DNA from 2 places in the Anaerobacillus alkaliphilus genome. Region 1 is predicted to be linked to the other one. Evidence: riboswitches for the same ligand, from Rfam matches in the RefSeq annotation. Region 1 holds a riboswitch; the other holds the start of a gene.

Region 1 (7,819 bases):
TAGCTTCCTCCTCACTCAGTCGCATTCGGTAGTAGCTTCTTGGCTCCTCAACATGTTCCCCTTCTGACCAAGCGTTCACCAACGACCAGACATTTTTTATAGGAATTGAAAAACCAATCACTTCCCCCTGATAAGCTGCCGAATTAATACCGATAACTTGGCCGGTCGTTGCCAATATTAACGGCCCACCGCTACTCCCTGGAGCAATTGGTGCAGATATCTGATACGCTTTATCAAATTGATAAGGAGGCAAAGCAAAATCGCGATTTTTTGCACTTACAATCCCTGTTGTTACGGTATTTTGAAAGCCACGAGGACTCCCCATAGCAATGACGCCATCGCCTACTTCAGCTTCAAAGTCAAAAGCGACACTCATCGGCTCTGTGCCCTCAAGCTCCGGAACACGAACAACCGCAACATCAATAACCTCGCCAACACCAATGACTGTTCCATAATACGTTTGCGTATCTGGCATCCGCACGAGTACTTGCGTTGCGCCCTTGACGATATGGGCATTGGTAATAATGTCACCTTTGTCATTGTACAAAAAGCCCGAGCCTAACTCGCCATCTTCTCGTTCAATTTGAACAACCTTTGGCTGGTTTAGCCTGATGATTTCTTTTATATCAACGCTATTCTCAGTAATCATTTCTCCAGCTACTTCAACTGCTTCTTTTTCTTTCACTGGTGCTAGCGTTGATAACCCATCACCTGAGTAGATGCTAAAATTCTTGTCGAGATACCAACACGTGATCGCAGCACCAACTACAATCAGCAACGTCAGTACTATACTCCAGTGCTTATTCATACGTACGCCTCCCTATTCCACCGTCCAAAAACAATCAACAATTTCAACAGCCCCGACCATTTCAGAGATTACTAGAGTCTCCTCAAACCTACCCCTCTCATTAGGCATAAGTACAAAGGGCGTGACGTTCGTGAAACTCATGGTCAGCTCCCTACCGTCTTCGCCGAGAACTTTATAGTGAATGTCAATCTCGCTTATCGGCCGCGTCCCCACATTTTTAACTTCTCCCGAAACAACTAACTTCTCTTCATCATAGGAAAAATAAATTCCTAACGGCTTACCTGCTTCTGTCCAGTTAAAATTGTCTTCTTCTGCCGCTCGAGACATTGCCCTCTCTATACGGTTTTGCTCTTCTTCTTCAAAATCAATCCGTGCCGTCTTCACTTTTTCCAAATAGTTTAATAGCTCTGAGTTTTTTGGATCATAGGTCAACCCTAAATTAAATTCCACTTCAGCTTCCGTAAACTGATTTTTCTCTAAAAACCCAAGCCCCTGAACGATAGCTAGATCAACAATCTTCTCTTTAATAACCTCGACAAGTTGAATCGTTTCTTCGTTACTTGACTCCCAGGTCTTCTCATATAACTCAACCAAATCCTCCATCGTTTGCGCTTCGGATTGAATGGATAGTGTTGCAACGACTAGCCGGTATTGCTCTTTGATCATTTCAAAAAAAGGGCCTTCTTCCTGTGCTAATTCATACTCTAATTTATCAAGATCCTCTCCGTTTAACAGAGCCATATACTCTAAACCGCGTTCAACAACTTCTAAGTTAAAAGCCGCTGCAGTATGATTAGGTCGCTTCACGAGCACTTCTTCAAATGTTGCTTTTGCTTGCTCGAGCTCTCCTTCAAGTGCCAGAGCTTCCCCTTCCCTAACCAACTGCTCAACTTCACTATTAACCGTCGACTCATAGAAAAAGAAACTTCCAAGTACCACAATAGCAGTAAAAAGGGTCATAGTTGGCACGAGCCAAAATCGTTTTGACACGCGATTCCCACCCAGTTTAACTCCACAGTTCGAACAGTACCGACTTTCTTTATGTATACTTGCTCCACATTTATGACAATACAAAATTCACACCTACCTCTAAAACACCTATCTATACGATACTAACTCCTATTTTCAGACGGTTAATTTACTAATTGTCTCATAGATCGACTTATTTTTCATTTCCTAAATATAGTAAAAGGTGCAAGACCCTGCAGTTCACCTGCAAATCTTGCACCTTCTTCTATGATACAAATAGTTTTACACTACTTTCAATAAACTCATCTAATCCAACAGGCGAGACTTCATTGCCCGCTACAAATTGTGCCATGAAAAAGCCAAGGTTCATCCAGAGAAATGTCATCGCCGTAGCTTCTAGGTTCGTACCATTTATTTTTCCCCGCTCCTTCATTTCTGTTAAATACCGCAGCAAATACTCTTTTAATTGTCTTGGATTTTCAGCAGTTTTCTGACCAATTTCCGGGTGGAAATGTCGCTCTTGAAATGCAAGCATCACAATCTTTCTGTTTCGGTTCATATATTTTTGATAGGTTCTAGCAATCAATGCTAAGTCATGTTCAATATCGTAAGTGATCTGTTCCTCAAAAATCTGTTTCATACAATAATTGTACGAGTACTTCTCAACCGCAGCATCTAAAATCGCTTTTTTCGAGCCAAATCTTCGAAATAAAGTCATTTCACTAAAACCGGCTACTTGAGCAATTTCCTTAATCGTTACTGCCTTATAGCCCTTTTGTTCCATTAGATCAATCGCTGCTGATAGGATTTTGTCTTCTGTAGTTTGATTTTCAACCATAACCTCTCCTCCAAACTCAATTTTTATAGGAGCAACTTACACGAAAGGCACGAGTTCACTAAATCGACTCGTGCCCTCAAAGCAACGACATTACGCTGCTATCTTATTAGGAGTATTATTTTTGAAAATCAAACCTTTTAGATAAGGCATTACCCAACGATCTCCACCGATGCGACCTGCATTGTAACCAGCAGCTAGAATGAAGAAGGCAATTAAAATCATCCAAGGATTAGTTGAAATAGTTCCTGCGAACATGAAGCTAAAATTCATCACTACGCCGAAAAATGCTGCATAAGTTGTTAATACTCCAAGAATTAATCCAAGTCCTACTAATAACTCACCCCAGGCAACCATAAAGCTAAAGACATCTGCACCCGGAATAGCAAACTTTTCTAAGAATGCTACGTAATTTGGGTAAACTACTTCGCCGTGACTGACAACTGGATTTGCCACTGCGTTATTTAAATAACCTGCTGCACTGAACGGTTCGCCAGTAATTTTGCCCCAGCCCCCAGTTAACCATTTCCATCCAAGGTATACACGTAAGAAAGTTAAAATCCCTGCTGCTACTTTATTGTTTCTTAAAAAATTCATGACCATAATCGATCATCTCCTCATCGTTTTGATTTGAGATAGTGAGCGATCGAGATGGTGCGTGTTTCTTGTTTCGATCAGTGTGTTTGTGATCACTAACTATCTTCACTCATAGTATATAATGCTCAAGGTCGTCGCGACCGTCCCACATGTGAACATTGTATTGTGAAACAGTGAACAAAGTGTGAAGTGGTTTTGACTAAGCCCGAATTAATGATATCAGCTCACTTTTAATTCCGTAAAATTGTCATCTCTCAATAGATTAAGGTTGATTAGACCTGTCAAATATCCCTTTCCGCGAGAATACCTACCCAAGTATAATTTGCTTCTTCGCTCATAAAACATTTGATTTGGACTGTAAAATAGTCTGTTTGGACTGTAAATTTGATTTTCTGACTATAAATCACCGAGTTTAGACTGTAAACCATATTTTCGAGTGATTTCACTTAAAAACGGTCCCAAAAGGACCGTTTTCCATTACTTATTTCGTTAAAAACATCTGTGTATAGTATGATCGGTATTCGTTAGCACCATAATAATAACCGACTCCAATTCGCTCAAATCGGGAGTTAAGAATGTTCTTCCGATGACCTTCACTGTTCATCCAGCCTGTGACAACAGCTTGGGCACTTTGATATCCAGCTGCGATGTTTTCTCCAGCACTTCGATAAGTAATACCAAAATGAGTTAACATATCAAATGGTGAACCATATACAGGTGAACGATGGGCAAAATAACGTTGATCATGCATATCCTGTGATTTTTTCCTAGCTACTTGATTTACTTCTAAATCTAGGATTAGAGGCTTAACTCCATGTTTTACTCTTTCTGCATTCGTTAAGAAGAAAATATCAAACTCCATCTCTACTAATTTTTCAGACTCACCAGAAACTGGATACTGCAAATCGCCTGCTATAGGTTTTATTGAAGGATTTGATTTTATGGTTACAGTCCAATCCTTTTGAGACCATTGAACGGAGTAACCCATTGACTCTGTTGTTGAACGAAGTGGGACCATCGTCCTGTTTTGTACTAGTTTTGCTGGCACATCAATTTTTTCAACCATCTGCTGTTGCTGATTTCCATTTTGATAATGTTGAAGCACATATGGAGAATCAATTTGATAGATCAACTTAGTTTGTTGAGATCCTTTATCTTTAACACTAGTAATCATTCTCGTTTGTTGGTCCCAGTTAATATTTGAACCAAATCCTTCCTGAACCGCACGTAGGGGAACTAACACTCTACCATTTTCAATGATTGGCATCATATCTGAAAAATGAATTTTCTTACCATCTACAAATACTTGAATTGTGTTTGCTGATGCCGTTTGTGTTTGAAAACCTATCATTATGAACAACAATAATGACCCAAAAGTTACAAATTTACCCACCAAAAACACCTCCTTACTATATTTTTATATATACTAGATGACTTATCAACTGTTAAATGTTGGTTGCGATTATTAACTGGGAATTTAAATGCCAGAAAATTCGATCTAAAATACAGAAAAAGACTGTCGCTAGTTTCTGAAGCGACAGTCTTTTTCTGTATTAATAACTTGACTTCTCCTTGTGAAAAAAAGCCCTTTCAAAAAAACGCTCTTTCATTTCAGGATTAAGGCAATCCTTATAAAGAATATAATTATAATTCATTAAACACTTGTGCCATCTTTTGGCTAAAAAATTCATCATTACAAACTCCTCCTTAATTTAAATTAACACGTCGAAGGTAGAAATTTCGGTATCTGGCTGGCATATCAACGAATGACTTAGCCCCTATAGTTTTGCGTACCAACATCTTTCAATGAGGTTGCCCTTTCGTACGTAATTATGTAATATGAACCTTTATTTTTTATTATACTTGATGATGATAAAAATATAGTAAGCCAATATATCTAATTTCCTGTCTACTATCCCATAAAATATATAAGACTTTTTTACCATTACCGACAAAATCTAGCAAAAATATATTGGAAAAATGCCAATTCTTGTAATATACTATTCATATATTAATAGGGGGGTCATAATGGGAGCACAGATTAGTCAAGAGAAACTGCTGTCAATCCTTAAAGAGATACAAAAATTAGGTGATAGCAACCATACACTAACGTCAAAAGACTTAGTAAAAGAAATAGAGAGATTGTTGTTACATATAGAAGAGATCAATTACTCTTAATAGAAATCATAACCGATGGACTTAAAATTCCATTGGTTTTTTTAATGTAACTTCAAACATATGTTAATTATCTGCTAGAAGCAGTAACTCTAGTTAAAAATCTCCTATAATTAAATTTTAGTGTTAACAATTACGCGCATTTGTCGAAATATTATATAAGAGCAAAAAATGGTAGGAGGAAAATAATACAGTGAAAAAAAATATCATTACATCTTTGTTACTTATCTTACTCTTTTCATCAGGATTTCCTAATCTTGCATTTGCGAACAGTAGCACCATCAAGGTGTTTGTTAACGGAGTAGAAATTCAGACAGACCAACCACCAATCGTTAGAAATGGTAGAACGTTGGTTCCATTAAGGGCTATATTTGAATCACTTAATGCCAAAGTCGTATATGAGGAAGGCACAAGGAAGATCACCGCCACAAGAGGTGATACGAGAATTATCCTTTACATAGGATTTAACCAAGCAATCGTTAACAACAAACAGGTGACCTTGGATGTCCCTTCTCAGGTTATAAATGGTAGAACTTTAGTGCCGGTTCGTTTTGTAAGTGAAGCTTTAGGTGACCGCGTTTTCTATGATGCAGCGAAAAGAGAAGTTCGAGTAACAAGAGCTCAGAGCCCAATGTCTGGAGTAGCAGCAAGAGATGTGGAAAACTTTGGTGACGGCCGCGATTTAGAGGTTAGCTTTAAAAGAGCGGAAAACGAAGCACCAGTAAGTGAGTACCGAGTCATGGTGGTGAAAACCTCCCAAGCAACAAATTTCAACTTAAACACTGCGTTAAGTATTTCGCCAAGTAACTATACAGTAATTACGAAATCCGGTCAGGACATTCGCCAGGTATTAACTTCGTCAACCCGAGATACGGATGGTGCATTCGTAGAAAATGATATTAATTATACAGTGTTTGTTTTACAGGTTGGGAATGGAGCTAGCCCACAACACCACTTAGCAAAAAGCACTCCTGTCACACTCACACTACCAAACCGAGTAGCAGCAGTCACTAACGTAACAGTTAGAGATGTTTATGACTACGGGGATGGTCGAGACCTTGAAGTAAGCTTTAATAGACTTGCAGATGAAAATCATCTCTTGTATTACCGTGCCATTGTCGTCCCTAATAGTGAAATAAGTCAATTTGACTTGTCTGCAGCAAAAGAAGTAACAAGTGGAAATTACACAACGATCTTTAAAACAGGGGCAAATCTCGTTCAAAATCTCACGAGTACTCGAGACTATAAAGGGCGAGTTATCCAAAATGGAACGACATACCGTGTGTACATCCTAGCTATCGGTAATGCTAGCACAGGTTTCGGAAGTTCTTTATCTGCGCCATCTGCTCAAATAACGCCAGCCAGCAGGCCTAACGATATTAGAGCTACAAATGTTGTTGCAAGAGACATATCTGACCATGGTGATGGTCGTGATCTTGAAGTCACCTTTAAAATTCCGAGTCAAGAAATACGCGTCGCTAATTATCGGGTGATGGTTGTTCCCGCCAATGAAGTTAATAGTTTTACATTACAAAAAGCCAACAGCGTTTCCAGTTCTAACTATACAACTGTTTCAAAAACGGGTCAGGATCGTACAGTAACTCTAGCATCAACGACTAGAGATGTTAACGGAAATTTGGTACGTTCAAATCTAAATTATCGATTATTTGTGTTATCAGTAGGTGGTCCTGCCAACGGGTTTACAAACTCGCTTTCGTCGCCTTCACAAACGATCTCGTTAACGGATAATTTCAGACCTGCGTCAGCAACAAGCATACGAGCGTACGATATAAGTGACCATGGAGATGGACGAGATTTACAGGTAACATTTAATCGAATTACTGACGAATCTGTTCTATCAGAATATCGGATTATGATTGTAAAATCAGCTCAAGCAGGTGGATTTTCATTAACTGATGCCAATAATGTCCCACCATCTAATTACACGGTTGTTCCAAAAACCGGAGCTAATCTATCAAGGACACTAACGGCTAGTACGAGAGATGCATTTGGGGCACTCATTCGTGAAGGGGTAGAATACCGTGTTTATGTTCTCTCTGTCTCTAATGGAGGTAACAGTAAGAACAACTCATTGTCTGGAGCTTCAGCAGCTATTACTTTAAGAGTTAATTCAAGTGCTCAAGCAGTCATTAGTGTAACAGCGCACGATATAGCTAACGCTGCAGACGGTAGTGATCTAGAAGTTCGGTTCGTAAGAGTAGGAAATGAGGCTTCCATCGCCGAATATCGAATTATGGTAGTAAAATCGCACCAAGCATTTAATTTAGCTCAAGCGAATGCAGTAACAGCTGGCAATTATACACCAGTTGCAAAAACAGGTAGTAACATCGTGCATCGATTAAGTCCAACCGCACGAGATGTTCAAGGTGACTTAATAAAGCCGGATATTGAATACAAGGTATATGTGATGAGTG
Region 2 (7,819 bases), on a different contig from region 1:
GTAGGTGCAGGTGCAGCACATCCATAACCATAAGCCATTGGAGCACCATAATGCGGCATAGTATCCATTGCTCCAGCCACCATTGTAGGTGGTACATTGGCTCCAGCCATCATATTAGGGGGTAAGTTAGCATACATATTCTCAACTTCCTTTCGGGTGGGTTAGTTTATTTCACTACATTATACTCACCTATCTGGAATATGAACCTGTCTCCCTGATAAATGGGTGGATGTCACCGTTTTTCATGCTTACTAGTATCGATGCACTCTCTAACACTCAAGGTATATAAGATCGGAGCCTATATCCTATATAAACCTTAGTAATTATTTAAGAAAAACCGATACTTAATACTGGAGATGGAACAAAGATTATGGTGTATGACAATTTTATGCGCTTTATAGTTGTTACGGTTACCACTTGAAGCAAAAACCTTCTGCACCGTTGTAGGAGAAATTCTTGTAATTAGATTTTCTATGTAGGCAGATTGCCTACTCTCTGGATGTCTTTGTGAATTTAAAAATTCTATCACCTGTTCAGCAGTCATAATACCAAACCCATGACCAAAGAACGTTCCATCGCTCAACACGACAGCGTTTAGTCCTCGATACCATGGTGCATACGGATGATATTCAGGATTATTAAAATACACAACATCTCCTGGCACATAATTGTCTGCATTAAAGTAGTGATATTCTAAGTCAGGATCTGTATGCCAACTGTATAAATAGATATTTTGAAAATTATAATCGAAACGTTCTCTCCCGATACTTTTTAAGATGGCCTGATAATAGATAATGATGATTGCCGTTGCGCACTCAAATCCATACAGTTGCCCGTTTCGATTAATATCTAAAATCGCATCAGATGGTCGCACACCTTGCCGCAACAAAAATCCTCCAGCACTCGTCAAATTCCAGTATGTAGGATTACAACGAGCATTTTCAAAAATCGTAAATGCCGCATGACTCTCACTCATCTCCTTAGCGCTTTCCATGATATTTTTTCTAAGGTTAATTTCAAATCTAAGCTCATTCATGGAAAGATAGGTAAACAATTCAGGAGAATCATGCATTTGTTGAATGATTACTCCTTCTACCTCGCCAAAGTCCATCGTACTTTCTAGTGAAAACGGCCTGCCAGCTACTTGTATCATGTCATTCCCCATTTCCTTTAATTCGAAGATGGCTTCTTCGACAAATATGTTCCCTAACGCTTTGGCAACTATATTTAAATTTATATGTTAAAGAGGTGGATTACTTGCTAATGAGTTTTACTGAAAGAGCATGGGATGAACTGTCCCCATGCTTCCAAGATTTTTCGAGATGTACAGTGACATAAATTAAATTGTCAACTAAATTCATTCTACAAATACCGGGGAGTGACAGCGTATAATGCTTTAAAGGTCAAGTAGATCTTTTCCCCTTAAAGAGGCGGACTTAAATAAGCCTTCGTTTTCCATTTTTTTCAAGACTCAACTATCACAGAATTATATCATAGAATGTCTCTAGAACGTGAAAGGATCTTGCATTTTCATCCTATAGGGATACCACCTAGTTATTTAAGCTTTGTCTTCACGTATTATTCGTATTTATAGGACAAGATCCATAACGCTGTCACGCGAGGTCAATATTGCCTCAGGCACAAAATTCGATGTGATCTGACGTCCTAGGGACACTCTATTTATCAATGTTTCTTACTATATTTACTTACACTTTGGTTGTAATCTATACTGCAAAGTATCTTGTGTAAAAGCGTTTAACATGTTGGGCTTTAAGTTTCTTGGTCAATTCAGCTAGTAAAGTATAATCTGCTTCTTCTGATTGATACATTGTTTGTTTACGAATCATGGCAAAGGCTAAACGGATCATGCGATTTCCTAAGGCTATATACGCTTGTCTTGCATATTTGCCTCTATCTCTCATTTCTTGATATTGTTTCTTCATCTTTGGATTGTGCATGGCAAGTGACTTTCCTATTTGATACACACTATTTCTAAATGTACGCCTTCCTTCTCGAGAGATACAATGATAAGTCGGATTTCGACCGCCAGATTGCACTACAATAGGATTCGTGCCTGCCATTTTAATTAACTGTCCTGCATGGTCAAAATCCGATATATCACCCATTTCGCCATACAATTCCGCACCAGTCACTAGTCCAACTCCTGGTACAGTTAACAAGACAGCACCTTCTGTTTCAATGAATAAACTAGCAATCTTCTGTTCCATTTCATCAATCTGTTGATTTACTAGTTCCAGCCGATCTAGCTTATGAACAAGTAAAAAGTGATCAATTTCTAACTCTTCCTTTGGTCTTGAGATGGAATTACTTGCGAATTCTAAAAGTAATTGTATAGAAGAATCGCGTATCTTAAGGTTTTCTTTAATCGATATCTCTCTTAATCCATCAACACCTAGGTTAATGATATCGCTAGGGTGTATAAAATGACGCATCAAATAGCGGCCAGCCTTCCCAAAAAGTTTCTCAAAGGGTTGAACATGAACTCGTTTACCATCTCTCCATATACTCATTCCTTGAAATTCTCGAAATATATGATCAATATGAACTCTTATTTCGTTTTGGAGAGCTGTCTTTTCCTGGACGATTGTGCGTCGAGCTCTTGTGAGCTTTTGAAGCTCATGCACAGATCCTGAAGGTAGTTCACTACTTGTTCCACGACCGTTTATCACTGATTGTGTAATAGCTAATAGATCAAGGTTGTCAGTTTTAGAGCGGTTTAATAGTGCTTTTCTCTCTTCAGATGTAGTAGCTGCGTTTATTATTCGAACATAGTAACTATTCCCTTGCCAATGACGAACTAGGTCCTCATAATAGTGTCCCGTCGTTTCAATACCAATAACTATGGACTGTTTCCCAGTCTCTTGACTTACCTTTTCAATTTGACTGATGAGTTGATTATGACCAGTTAAAGAAGCATCAAACTCGAAGGGTTTCTTTAGGATCTCCCCATAAAAAGTACAAATCATAGCTTTATGCGTATATTTAGCAGCATCTACCGCTACTATTAAAATATTTTCCAAGCCAGCTGTTTGAAGAAACTTAGCCCATCGACTTCCCTTTTTTCCTTGAATATGGTTCAATAATGTGTATACCATCGTTTCATCTCCTTGTGGTGAGGGGTTTTGGAAGTTCTGTGATAGGTCCTTCCATTGTACATGAAAACGATGGTATTTTTTATTTAGCCCAACTATTTATTATACTAGGCACCAGATTTACCAGATCTATATCTCATTTTTAACATTTAGAATTTTCATAGCTTTTTCTCGATGATCTAATAAATCTAACCACCATGCACGAAACAATGCATGCTTTAAATTTTTTCTTGTTATATAACTCATAGGTTTATCCTGCTTTAAGTAAGTTCGAAGAACACGAGAATGGGGACAAATTGCCAGTGCAATTTCAATTAAAACCTCGTCTGGTTGACCTTCAAGGAGCGAACCAAACGATTTCTTAGGCTTACCATTTAAAAATTCTCGGATAGCTTTTGCTATTCGTAACTCAGCTATATTTCGAATTTGCGCAGCACGAGAACTGGAAATTCCAAATTGTTCTCCCATTTGATCAAGTGTTAACTTCTCACCTTTCAATCTATACTGAAAATCTAGTATCGTTTTTTCTCGTTCATTTAAACAGTCTCTATAATGAAGATAAACCTGAATAAACCTCTTGTATTCTTCTGAAGTTGGTTCCTTAAGAAAAGGGTAGTAAGGCTTTAATTTACCAATCTTAGGTTTATAAGATGGACCATAAATTGAACCTATCATATCTAAATAAAAAAGCATATCTTCTTTGGTAATCTCTATTTCCCCCATAAAAATACCACCTCTGCTTAAAAAGTATATTACGATATGCATAAATATTTTAGCATAGTTTATTTAATCTTCAGCCAACTTTCAAATCCCGCTGCCTTCACTTTCTTAAATACTATCGACTTATAGGAGAAGGCCCACCTGCATCACGTAAAATACAAAATGGCTTGAATATAATGCTTAAAGAGGAAGTTTCCTGCTTTACCTTCATTCTAAGCAAATCAGTAACTTCCCAAAATTTCATTCTCTATAACTGAGCATGTTCTCTTTTAACTTTTTATTCCGCTCATCCTCTTTCAACTTCGAGTTCCAGTATTCAACAAATGCTGTATAACCCTGCTTTTTCATAAAATAAGGCAAGAGTTGCTCACCACGGAGTTTGTATGACTGAATATTTGTCACACCATCCCGATAAGCCTTCTCCATTCGATGGTTGCCATCGATAATATTAAACTCGCCTGGCTGGACCTCCGCCTGAATGACCGGTTTATTTACATCAACTGTCGGCAAGTGTTCTTCATTTACAGATGCATGGTAATGAGTCTCGAACCAACTACCCACATCAATTGTTTCCTTCTCAACTTTTAGTGTTCCATCGTGAATATGTTCAGTTATCCTCGATATATTAAAATTAAAAATGCCGTTCGGAAAAAATTCATCACCTTCATAAGAAGGAAGCGGAGTATATTCTTCGTTTAATTTGATCTGTCTCTTATGTCTCATCTGAACCTTCCTTTTACTGAATTTTACTATAATATAAGAAACTTTCTCACACAGTTAAATCGGGTGTAGCGCATTTTTAAGTTTACTATAAAACGTAAATCATTTTTATATAAAGACAAATTTGTTAAGTTACCAGCGTATGCTACATAAAGGGAATTTTGGTCTTTGTTTCGTTACAGGTTAGTTTTCTGAACCACTACCTTATATGGCACAAATCAAATGAATGTAGGTCTACCTAACCACAAAAGTCGATATTGCATATAGGTAATTTTGCTTATATAATCAATTTAAGTAGTTATTCTCCAATAAGTAACATACATACAAAAATTGAAAAAGGCAAACCCATTGAAAAGTGGCGACGCAAAACTAAAGGGGCTAAGATCTGTTGATTAAGCCAGCCAGTTACCGATTATTTGATAGTTTTCTTGACTAATCGACTATTCGGTTAGTCTTTTTGCTTTTGGTAGAATTTCTATCCCGAACTATACTTATTTAAAAAAATCTAGGTTTTTTATATTAAATATTAACCTTTTAAACAATTACACTTGAAACAAGATTTTGTAAGTTTCCCCTTTTAAAATATATAAAGCTAATCCATAAGGAGTGATTGTTATGCCAGCTATTGCTAGTGTTGAAGAACTAAATCAGGCACACCTCCGGTTAAAAGGTATCCGAAATGAAAACCCTGACTTCTATGAAAAGCTACAGGACCTTTTTCATCGTGCAAACCATTTAAATATCAGACCTGGCTACATCTGTAGAACTATTACTGAAGATGATGTTGAGAAGTATCTACCAAACCATTTAACCAAACCAAAAATCCAGAGTTTTAACTTCCTTATATATCAGTTAAAACATCAATTTCGATTAGAATACAAAATGTTTTATGATTTTCTCATCGAACACCGATATGTTGGCTACGAGAATATTAGAAAATTACTTTTCGGAGTACCTCCGGAGTTAGTTAAAGACGGGTATTACCTATAATTTGATTACAATAGAAATAACCGCTAATCCATTAATCGTGGGAGCGGTTATTTCTATTTTGCTCAAGTTCTTGCCTTCTCTTTATCGACAAATTTCGGGTAGTGACAGGCACCTCCCTCCGCTCAAAGGGAATATTTGCTACTAAATTTACTGTACGAACATAGGTTGAACCGTCCCAATTCTATTACCCTAATAAAATATAATTATGATTACTCTGAGTGGAATAGAGTATCATCGATTTGGTAACATTGGGTATTTTGGGGTCCATATCGAATTGAAAATTTCTTTAATTTTGAAGAAAGTGATGGAGTCTGGAACAGTGTAACAAAAACAAACGGAAGAAGCTATTTTGGCTTACGTTAATAGATTGCGAGATATAGTCTGCTAACAACAGATTGGTGTTGACAGGAAATAATTTCTAGTAATAAGATTAATATGGTCTTTTATTAGATTAAAGAGATCAGGTAAATAAATATGAGCTTTGAGGAGAATTGCATGAGAAAGTATTTATATGGATTTTTAATAACTGTGATAATTTGTGGAGGTCTGGCTTTTCTAAGCCTAACCAACAATGAAGAAAAAGTAGCAACTGCTGCTACAATAATGGAAAGTAATCAGGTAGCTATATACAATGATTTACAGTCTGTTCGCTGGGCAGAGTCAAGTATTGTATCTTTAACGGAAAGAGGAACTATATCAGGAATTGGGGCGGGAGCATTTGGACCTACCCAAAAAATTACTAGAGCACAAGCTGCAACGTTATTAGTTAGAGAATTATATCCTCATTTATTAAATAACTCATCTGTAAAATATACGAGTGAGTTTAAGGATATCGGAAACAACCATTACTTTATTCGAGAAATATCTATCGCTAATGAAAAAGGTCTAATGTCAGGATATTCTGACGGGACATTCAGACCAAATCAGCCTATTAGTCGCACAGAAACTGCGGTAATTCTTGCTAGACCCTATATTAAACTTTCTGGAAGGAAAGAGGTTACATTTAAAGATTTACATGAAGCAAACTGGGCAAAAGGAAGTATTCGTCAATTAGCTTCTAATAACTTAATAGCTGGTTACTCTCCTGAAAGATTTGGGCCTAATCAAGCCGTTACAAGAGCGGAATTTGCTGTGTTTTTAAAGAGGGTTATAGATTTTAGTCCAATGCAATTTAACGGCGTTTTGTCAGGAACTGTACCTTATTCAGGAAACGTAGTTCATGTAACAACAGAAGAGGGCATCATTCCTGTAGAATTAGCTGGGTTTGAATACGCAAGTGTTGCTGATATGGAAGCCGGAATGACTGATATATTCGACAACTATATCCGAGAAAATTTCAAAAACAAAGCAGTAAGGGTCGAAATTGAGCCTTCTAAAAATGATTATAAATTGCATTATACGATTGGCTACATTTGGGTTAAAGAAGGCAACGAGGAAATCCTTTTAAATTTAGCTTTACTAAAAGCTGAAATTCCGACTCGGAGATCAAGGGAATTTTCATCAAGGTATAAATACTATGATTTAGTGACAAATTATAGGTAAAACAATTCGTATTATGTCTAGTACTGATAAGGAGAGTTAATCTGCTGCTGTACTATCATTTACCAATAAGAAAAAGTCCACAGAAGAACATTTCTTTTGTGGACTTTTTCTTATACCTGTCAGGAAAAGCAAGGGGACGGTTCCCCCTAAGCTTCCCCTACGCTTCCCATTATTTCGACAAATTCCGGGTGGTGACAGCGTATAATGCTTTAAAGGTCAAGTAGATCTTTTCCCCTTAAAGAGGCGGACTTAAATAAGCCTTCGTTTTCCATTTTTTTCAAGACTCAACTATCACAGAATTATATCATAGAATGTCTCTAGAACGTGAAAGGATCTTGCATTTTCATCCTATAGGGATACCACCTAGTTATTTAAGCTTTGTCTTCACGTATTATTCGTATTTATAGGACAAGATCCATAACGCTGTCACGCGAGGTCAATATTGCCTCAGGCACAAAATTCGATGTGATCTGACGTCCTAGGGACACTCTATTTATCAATGTTTCTTACTATATTTACTTACACTTTGGTTGTAATCTATACTGCAAAGTATCTTGTGTAAAAGCGTTTAACATGTTGGGCTTTAAGTTTCTTGGTCAATTCAGCTAGTAAAGTATAATCTGCTTCTTCTGATTGATACATTGTTTGTTTACGAATCATGGCAAAGGCTAAACGGATCATGCGATTTCCTAAGGCTATATACGCTTGTCTTGCATATTTGCCTCTATCTCTCA

What was found. A riboswitch is a leader RNA that binds a small molecule or an ion and turns the genes downstream of it on or off. The one in region 1 is predicted to bind cyclic di-GMP.
Region 2: another riboswitch for cyclic di-GMP. It lies ahead of DS745_RS07380 (hypothetical protein); the one in region 1 lies ahead of DS745_RS25135 (stalk domain-containing protein).

Annotation. Positions count from the first base shown of each region.
Region 1 covers NZ_QOUX01000032.1:23,849-31,667, reverse strand. Annotated here, with positions in the region: gene DS745_RS09180 (S1C family serine protease) at 1-808, opposite strand, end outside; gene DS745_RS09175 (FxLYD domain-containing protein) at 821-1,798, opposite strand; gene DS745_RS09170 (TetR/AcrR family transcriptional regulator) at 2,043-2,615, opposite strand; gene DS745_RS09165 (DoxX family membrane protein) at 2,706-3,215, opposite strand; gene DS745_RS25135 (stalk domain-containing protein) at 3,691-4,602, opposite strand; cyclic di-GMP riboswitch class I at 4,949-5,036, opposite strand; gene DS745_RS24550 (hypothetical protein) at 5,238-5,387, shown strand; gene DS745_RS09155 (copper amine oxidase N-terminal domain-containing protein) at 5,578-7,819, shown strand, end outside.
Region 2 covers NZ_QOUX01000026.1:74,600-82,418, forward strand. Annotated here, with positions in the region: gene DS745_RS25105 (YjcZ family sporulation protein) at 1-137, opposite strand, end outside; gene DS745_RS07360 (protein-glutamine gamma-glutamyltransferase) at 317-1,153, opposite strand; gene DS745_RS07365 (IS110 family RNA-guided transposase) at 1,725-3,116, opposite strand; gene DS745_RS07370 (sigma factor-like helix-turn-helix DNA-binding protein) at 3,243-3,836, opposite strand; gene DS745_RS07375 (hypothetical protein) at 4,074-4,556, opposite strand; cyclic di-GMP riboswitch class I at 4,882-4,966, shown strand; gene DS745_RS07380 (hypothetical protein) at 5,169-5,543, shown strand; gene DS745_RS07385 (S-layer homology domain-containing protein) at 6,039-7,085, shown strand; gene DS745_RS07390 (IS110 family RNA-guided transposase) at 7,623-7,819, opposite strand, start outside.